DNA from 2 places in the Aurantimicrobium sp. MWH-Uga1 genome. Region 2 is predicted to be linked to the other one. Evidence: predicted binding sites of a transcription regulator. Region 2 holds the regulator's gene; the other holds the start of a gene.

Region 1 (4,322 bases), 790 kb from region 2:
TGCCTGGACGCGGTTCAGTCATTGGTAAGGGACTCGGTCTTCACCGCGCCATTGACTCACTAGCCTTCACTGGTTCCACCGAAGTCGGCCGCGCATATATGGAATATGCAGCGCAGTCGAACCTCAAGCGTGTGTGGCTTGAACTTGGAGGCAAGTCACCGAACATCATCCTTCCGGATGCTCCAGACTTGCAGACTGCTATCGACACAGCTGCCTGGGGTATCTTCTTCAACACAGGCCAGATGTGTACGGCACCTTCTCGGTTGATTGTGCACCAGGACGTCGCTGACGAAGTTATTGCTGGTGTTATCAAAGCCGCCGAAAACTACAAGCCTGGAGATCCATTCAATCCTGCGACCAAGATGGGACCGCTTGCCTCTTCATCACGCCGTGCTGAAGTGCAGGCACACGTTGACCGCGGTCTTGCAGATGGTTCAACTCTGGCACTCGGAGGTCACTCAGTAGAGCTCAGCGCCCCACTTGCTGGCGGCGCCTATTACGAACCCACCGTCTTTATCAATGTGAACCCTGACTCTGCTCTAGCGCAAGAAGAGATTTTTGGACCAGTACTTTCTGTGACCACGGTTAAGGACGACGAGGAAGCAATTCGTGTGGCCAACAACTCTGACTACGGGCTTGCTGCTGGTCTCTGGACAGCTAACGTCTCTAAGGTGCACCGTTTGGCTCGTCAGATTCGGGCTGGAACTGTCTGGGTGAATTGCTACGAAGAAGGAGATCTCACAGTTCCATTCGGCGGTTTCAAACTCAGTGGCAATGGGCGCGACAAATCACGTCATGCTTTAGATAAGTACACCGAGTTGAAGACCACCTATATCAAGCTTTAATCCACCTTCACCGAAGCCCCCTGAATTCTCAGGGGGCTTCGGTTGTTAACTCTCAACTAACCCAGTCGGAGCTGCAAAAAAAGGGGCGCCCACCTTGTGCAGGTGAGCGCCCCAGTTTTGAGTGTGACTTAGGACATCATGTCCTGAGTCAAGGTTGCGTTTTCCTTCTTGTTAACGATTCCAACAATGAGGCCGATCACAAAGAAGATTGCAGGGAGGGTCACCAGGAACCAACCCAACGGGCTCAGCCCAAATGCGCTTTCGGGCAGTGATGGGTCAACGCCGTCTGCTGCGGTACCTGCAAGCAGGTTGAAGCGAGCAACGATGAGATACATCGCCAAAGACATACCGATTGCTGCCAGTGCTGGAGCAATCTTGCCCTGCCAGACATTGGCGCCTTCGTTCTTCGAGAAGTAAGCAATCACAGCAATGCTGACCAAAATCTCAACCAGAGTGATGGCAAGCACTGCAACAGCGCTGAGCCAGTAGAACAGGTTGAGGATGGGGTCAAGTGCAAAGACTGCGAAAAGTCCAACAACAATGAAGCCGGCGATAGACATGGTCCAGACGCCACCGGAAGGAGCCCCACGACGGTTGGTAGTAGCTAACTTTGCAGGAAGAGTTCCACCACGACTCATCGCGAAGAAGTAGCGAGCACCCGCGTTCTGGAATGCGAGCAGTCCTGCGAACAAGCTTGTGATGATCAGCACCTGCATGAGGGTTGCCATCCAAGGACCGACGTATTCACCAGCGAGGGAGAACAGAACGGCAGCAGGGTCTGCAAGTCCGTCAGAACGCTCGAGAATCTGATCGATAACAGAGGAAGATCCCATGCCGGTCATCATCGCGAAGCTCACAATGGCGAACAGACCTGCGATGATTCCCACAGCCCAATAGGTTGCGCGACGGACGGTCTTCTTGGGGTCTTTTGCTTCTTCACCGTAGATGGCGGTTGATTCGAATCCGATGAAAGAAGCGAATGCGAATGCGAGTGCGATACCCGCGGTTCCAGCAAAGCCACCAGCAAATACGTTTGTTGGAGCGAAGCTTGCTTCGAAGTTCCAGCCTTCTGGACCACCGTTTGCCAGGATGGCAATACCGGTAATCAGCATGGAGAGCACTTCAAGACTGGTGAGAACACCGAGGAACTTAGCACCCACGTCAACGCTGAACAGCGAGAGCAGAGTTACGAAAACCCAACCCACAACGAACCAGACGAACCAGGGCAAATCAACGCCCATACCAGCAAAGGTGAAGCTCATCATTGCGGCAAAGAATCCGTAGATGCAGAACTGGACTGCCATGTAAGCAAGGACGGAAACGAACGATGCAGCCACGCCCATGTTGAGGCCAAGACCTTTACCAACATAAGCGAAGAACGCACCTGCGTTAGTTACCTTGTGGCTCATCGCGGTGAAACCAACGCTGAAGAGCAGCAGGATGATTCCTACGAATACGTAGGCTCCTGGAACAGCAGCGCCATTACCGAGAACTGCGGCAACTGGTACAACACCAGTCATACCCGCCATCGGCGCAGAAGCAGCTACGACGAAGAAGACGATTCCGGCTACACCGAGGCGGCCTTTACTCAGCCCCGCGCCCTTCGCTTCGAGAGTGGATGACATTATTTGATCTCCTCATTGAGTTCATAAAAATCGTTTGGATAGAAACGATGTTCCAACTTTGCCAACAAGTGTTAGCAAGGTCAAGTTCAGAATATAACTTTTGTGAAAAGAATATGGAATATTTTCTGTAAACAAATCATGACAAAAATATGTTTGTTTGGATACGAATGACCTATAAACTCTAATGTCATGAGCACACTTAAAGGTTTTCTAGCCCCCAAAACTCCGTCGGGCAAAAGCGCCATCATTCCAGAGATGCCCTGGCATTACTCCGGAACGCTCCTGACTGTTGAGTACCTCACCGACCCTGCCAACGTCCGAGCCATCCTTCCTGCTGAGTTGGAGCTGGCGGATGAGCAACCTGGCGCTGTTGCGTTAATTTGGGCTGACTGGCAGTCGTGTTCTGATGACTTTGAAGAGTTGCTAGATCCAGACCGCTCGCAGTACATGGAGACCTTCGTGGTCGTGCGTTGCAAGTACGAGGGTGTCACCTATAGCCGCTGCGTCGCTATCTGGGTAACCAAAGACTTCGCAATGGCTCGTGGTTGGTTCCAGGGCTACCCCAAGAAGCTTGGATCGATGCACGCCACCCGTGTTTACAACCGCGGCAAGGCAACTCCACGTCTTGAAGCAGGAGCAAAGTTCGGCGCTAGCCTTGCTGCCTATGATCACCGACTGGCGTCGGCAAAGGTGACCCTCACCGGTCCCGTTGAGAGCAACGGTTTTGTCAACGGCCACAAGATGCTACACAGCCGCTGGGTTCCTTCGATTACTCCCGGCGCAGGGAACTCACTCGACCAGCTCATCACCATGGGTGGTGTCGACCTTGATCTGGGACAGGCCTGGGGTGGCACAGCTGAACTCACCCTCAGTGATTCGCAGTGGGATGAACTTGGTTCACTCCTCCCCGTAGATAAGATTCTTGGCGGTTACTACCGAGAAGTTGGCACCACCTTTAATGGGGGAACCTTGGTTGCTGATTTAGGATCCAACCCGAGTATCTAAATTTGTGCATCTCCCAATCGATGCACATAAAGGACCCCGGTGGGTATCCACCGGGGTCCTTTATTGCTTGCAGTGCTGGGCGGGTTAGTACGCCTCTGCGTATTCTGTGATTTCCCAGTCTGTTACCTCACGGGTTGTGGGGTCCTCAACAGCTGCTTCGTAACGAGCAATCTCATCACGCTTGAGCACCATGAATACATTGACCAATTCTTGTGAAAGCTGGTTGCGCAGTGCGTCGTCGACCTCGAGTGCGTCAAGTGACTGAGTGAAGGATTCAGGAAGAATATCTGCATCTTCGTTGTCGTAGGCCATGCCGACAGCATCTGGTGGGCATTCCATCTCATTGACGATTCCGTCAAGACCAGCTGCAAGGATTGCTGCAATGACAAGGTAAGGGTTCGCCGCACCATCGCCCACGCGAATCTCCAAACGAGTTCCTTGACCACGCTCAGGTGGAACGCGAACCATGCACGAACGGTTGTCATATCCCCAGTTGGAGCGATAGGGGGCAAGAGTGTCGGGGCCCAGTCGCTTGAACGAGTTGATGGTGGGGTTGGTGAAAGCGGTCAGGGCGTTGGCGTGTTTCACAATACCTGCGATAAGCATCTTTGCAGCTGGGGAAAGGTTGCCACGTCCATCATGCATTTTGTTGATGCCGTCTGCGTCGGTCACCGAGAAGTGCAGGTGGAAACCTGATCCACCCTCATCGCTCCAGGGCTTACCCAAGAAGGTTGCGTGCTTGCCACGCTTAGCAATGATGTCCTTGACCGCGGACTTAAAAAAGAACGTGCGGTCGGCTGCATCGAGTGCTTCGCTGTGCCAGAGGTTTACTTCGTATTGGCTAGGG
Region 2 (4,322 bases):
AGCTCAGCAGTGATTGAGCCAGAGGAACGCACAGCCTGATAACATTCTTCTACCTGATTTATTCAGGTGTAAGCGGCTGCCGAGCCCGGCCCACGCTTCGCGGATAACTATATGTTGTCTTTTTCGCGATGAGTGTCCCGAGGAAAATATGAGCAACGCATCACCGTCTAGTTCTCGTGAACTGAGTATTGGCGTGCCTTTTTCTTTTGAGGTGTACCCACCACGCAACCCCGAACTCCGAGATGCACTGCACGCAACCATTCTGGAACTTGCCGCATCAGGTCCAGATTTCATCTCCGTTACCTATGGTGCAGGAGGCTCTTCTCGAGATGCCACCTTGGAGTGCGTGAAATATATTCTGGATAACACCGATGTTGAGCCGATGGCGCACCTCACCTGTGTTGCCGAGTCCTATCAGGGCGCCAATGAGCTCGTACGGACATTTCTCGACGCAGGTGTACGATCATTCCTCGCCCTGCGTGGCGACCCGCCACAAGGCACACAGGAAGGCGAGGACTTCCTGGGAGACCTCGGTAGTGCAGCGGAACTCACACAGCTCATTCACCGTGTTCAAGCTGAACGTGAACCATTCGTGTTTGTGGAAGAACCCAGGTGGCACGCCGGCGCAACACGTCTGAGCCAAAAACGTGAGTTTGTCCGTATCGGTGTTGCCGCATTCCCTAATGGGCACCCTCAGTCACGTTCTAAGACCCAAGACATTGATGTTTTGCTGGCCAAAGAAGCTGCGGGAGCAAACCTGGCCATCAGTCAGTTGTTCTTCCATGCAGATGACTATCTATCCTTCGCTCAGAAGGCGAAGGAGGCAGGCCTGAGAATGCCCATTATTCCCGGCATCATGCCGGTGATTAGCCCTGGACGTTTGCGTCGCATGATTGAGATCTCTGGGGAAGATATGCCCAGTGATTTGGAGATTGCTCTTGAAATTGAGCCCACAGTTGAAGGTCAGCGGGAGATTGGTGTTGAGCACGCAGCGAACTTAGCTCGTGAGCTGATGGCCGGGGGAGCGCCCGGTATTCACTTGTATGCCTTCAACCAAAGCGGACCGGTATTGGATGTTCTGCGTAGGCTCGAAGCCTAAAGATTGAGATACATCAATGGCCCGCACGCTGTATTCAGCATGCGGGCCATTAGTTTGTGGGTGTTTAGACCGAACGAAGAACCGTGACGACCTTGCCCATGATGGTGGCGTGGTCTCCCAGGATGGGTTCGTAGTTGCTGTTGCGAGGAAGCAACCAGGTGTGGCCATCACGTTGACGGAAGACTTTGACAGTTGCCTCATCATCAAGAAGAGCAGCAACAATGTCACCGTTTTCTGCTGTCTGTTGACGACGGACGACGACAAAGTCACCATCGCAGATTGCTGCGTCAATCATCGACTCGCCTTTGACCTTGAGCATGAAGAGTTCTCCGTCACCAACAAGCTGGCGAGGCAGTGCCATCGTATCTTCGGTGTTCTGCTCGGCAGTGATGGGTCCACCTGCGGCAATTTGGCCCACTAATGGAACCTGAACCGCTTCGCCAAGGGGAATGATGTTGTCTGCCACAGGGGCGACCTGGCGAGGAGCTGATCCTTGGCCGAGAACCTCGAGGGCGCGAGGAAGTTTGGGGTCACGGCGAATATAGCCACCGAGTTCTAGCTGTTGAAGTTGGTAGGTCACGCTCGCCAATGAGGACAGACCAACTGCATCCCCGATTTCTTGCATAGAAGGGGGGTAGCTGTTTTGGTCAATATACGCGGTGATGACGTCGAGGATAAGTTGCTGCTTTGCGCTCAGTCCTTTGCGACGTTTGCTTGTGCCAGCTGCTGTCTCAGTCATGGCTTATTCCGATCTGTCTGGGAGTGTTCCAATCCACAAACCGGAATGTCCGTGGTTGGTGATGAACTATCTCCATTACCGAAAGAGTATTCGAAATATGTAGAGAAAACAAACACATATTCGAAAATTCCGCAAGTAATGTCCAAAAAACCTTCAATATCTACTTGACATTGAAGAAATACGAATATATCTTCGAAATATATCTTCGAATCGGGTTCTCCCGGCCGAGGGCCCGATTCGAGAAAAACAGGAAAAGGAGAATCTCATGAGCGCAGTACTCGCATTCACCGCACCAATTCACCGCCCCGTCGAACCTGACTACATTGATGAGCCATGCAGCGAAGCCGGCATTGTCCGTGGCTCTGGTCACACTAACAATGTGACGTACGTAAACTTTCTTCCCGCAGCTACCCCCACCACTCGTCTTCGTATCACCAAGCGTGGTCGTCGAATTCTCACTGCCTTTGTCGCGCTTCCTCTCGTGATTGGTGCCCTTGTCGCGGCACTCAACAGTGGTGGTGCTGTGGCCACTGCTGAAGGTGCATCACAAGACTTCACATACGTGACCTTGTCTTCGGGCGAGACCCTGTGGCACTTAGCTGCTGAAATCGCACCCAACGCTGACCCCCGTGACGTTGTGGCAGAGATTGTCTCGCTGAACAACCTAGAAGGTCCTGTACAGGCAGGACAGAAGATTGCTCTACCCGCAGGTTACTAAGTCACTTATTTCTGTATTCTTCTTTCCGAACGCCGGCTCCCAGACGGGAGTCGGCGTTTTTCCTTTCTTTCACGGCTTAAACTGAAGAGGTGACTTCTCTTGACGACCTCCCCATTCGCGACGATCTTCGGGGCCTCAAGCCTTATGGCGCTCCTCAAGAGCACGTGCGCGTGGAGCTTAACGTCAACGAAAACACTCACCCTGTACCACCGCAGGTTGTTGAAGACATCATGGGGCGAATTCACACAGCCCTGGGGCGCATCAACCGATACCCGGATCGTGAATTCACCGAACTGCGCAGGGCGCTTGCAACTTATTTAGGTCACGGGCTGACTGCAGAGAACATCTGGGCGGCAAACGGATCCAATGAGGTCATACAGCAGCTACTCCAGGCTTTTGGTGGTCCTGACCGTTCGTTGTTGGCATTTCCGCCCACTTACTCCATGCACTCCATCATTGCCTCCGGGACAGGTACGCAGTGGATTCCCGCCCAGCGTGATGCTGACTTTGAGATTTCCCCCGCAACGGCGGTTGCAGCCATCAAGGAATACAAGCCTGACATCGTGTTCTTCTGTACCCCCAACAACCCCACGGGCACTCCTGTTTCCTTGGAGACCATCGCCGCTGCCTACGATGCGACGGACGGCATTGTTTTCGTTGACGAGGCTTATGCCGAGTTTGCGCCTGAAGGTGAGCCCACTGCACTGACATTGTTGGCTGGTCGTCCACGCCTGGTCATCTCCCGCACCATGAGTAAAGCTTTTGCCTTTGCTGGTGCCCGCTTGGGGTATCTAGCTGCTGATCCTGCTGTAACTGATGCTCTTCGCTTGGTGCGTTTGCCCTACCACCTCTCTGCACTGACGCAGGCAGCTGCGGAAGGAGCACTGGCGCACACTCCAGCAATGCTGGCGATGGTCGATGACATTCGTTCTCAACGAGACCGCCTCGTCACTGAGCTTGCTGCCCTCGGATACACGCCTTATCCCTCGAGTGCGAACTTCGTTCTCTTTGGCGGGGTTCGTGACCCCCAAGATGTTTTTGAGAAACTCCTTGCTCAAGGAATCATCATCCGTGACATCGGTATGCCCCACCACTTACGAGTGACGGCAGGTACAGAAGCAGAAACAACCGAATTCTTGAACGCACTGGCAGCCATTGATGGCTCGATTAATGGCGCTCTTTAAGCTCCACTAAACTGGAGCTATGACACAGGCACCGCGCATTGCGAGCATTTCTCGCACCACGAGCGAGTCGAGCATTGAACTCACCATCAATCTTGACGGCACGGGTGTGAGCAACATCGAGACGACTGTCCCTTTCTTCGATCACATGCTCACAGCGTTTGCTAAGCACTCTCTTTCTGACCTCACCGTCAAGGCTTCTGGTGATATCCACATTGATGTTCACCACACTGTTGAAGACATTGGTATTTCTCTCGGTCTCGCTATTCGCGAAGCACTGGGAGACAAAGCCGGTATTTCTCGATTTGGTGACGCACTTGTTCCACTTGATGAAGCCCTGGTTCAGGCTGTTGTCGACATTTCTGGACGCCCATTCTTGGTGCACTCTGGTGAGCCAGCAGGTTTTGAATTCCACCTTATTGGCGGCCACTTCACCGGTTCCATGGTTCGCCACGTATTTGAAGCCATCACCTTCAATGCGGGTCTTACTACCCACATCACAGTATTGAACGGTCGTGACCCTCACCACATTGCTGAGGCAGAGTTCAAGGCGTTTGCTCGTGCATTCCGTCAGGCCAAAGCACT

Evidence for each region. Region 2 encodes LexA, which represses DNA repair genes until DNA is damaged. Its sites were predicted from a motif close to TCGAACANNTGTTCGA; they were not measured.
Region 1: a site for LexA is predicted at 2,612-2,627, ahead of AURUGA1_RS07005 (acetoacetate decarboxylase family protein). Genes of this name have one in related genera too.

The regions. Positions count from the first base shown of each region.
Region 1 covers NZ_CP030929.1:1,414,965-1,419,286, reverse strand. Annotated here, with positions in the region: gene AURUGA1_RS07015 (aldehyde dehydrogenase) at 1-845, shown strand, start outside; gene AURUGA1_RS07010 (APC family permease) at 974-2,470, opposite strand; gene AURUGA1_RS07005 (acetoacetate decarboxylase family protein) at 2,660-3,475, shown strand; gene AURUGA1_RS07000 (glutamine synthetase family protein) at 3,560-4,322, opposite strand, start outside.
Region 2 covers NZ_CP030929.1:599,988-604,309, forward strand. Annotated here, with positions in the region: gene clpX (ATP-dependent Clp protease ATP-binding subunit ClpX) at 1-39, shown strand, start outside; gene AURUGA1_RS03110 (methylenetetrahydrofolate reductase) at 149-1,099, shown strand; gene lexA (transcriptional repressor LexA) at 1,164-1,838, opposite strand; gene AURUGA1_RS03120 (hypothetical protein) at 2,104-2,556, shown strand; gene AURUGA1_RS03125 (histidinol-phosphate transaminase) at 2,646-3,740, shown strand; gene hisB (imidazoleglycerol-phosphate dehydratase HisB) at 3,760-4,322, shown strand, end outside.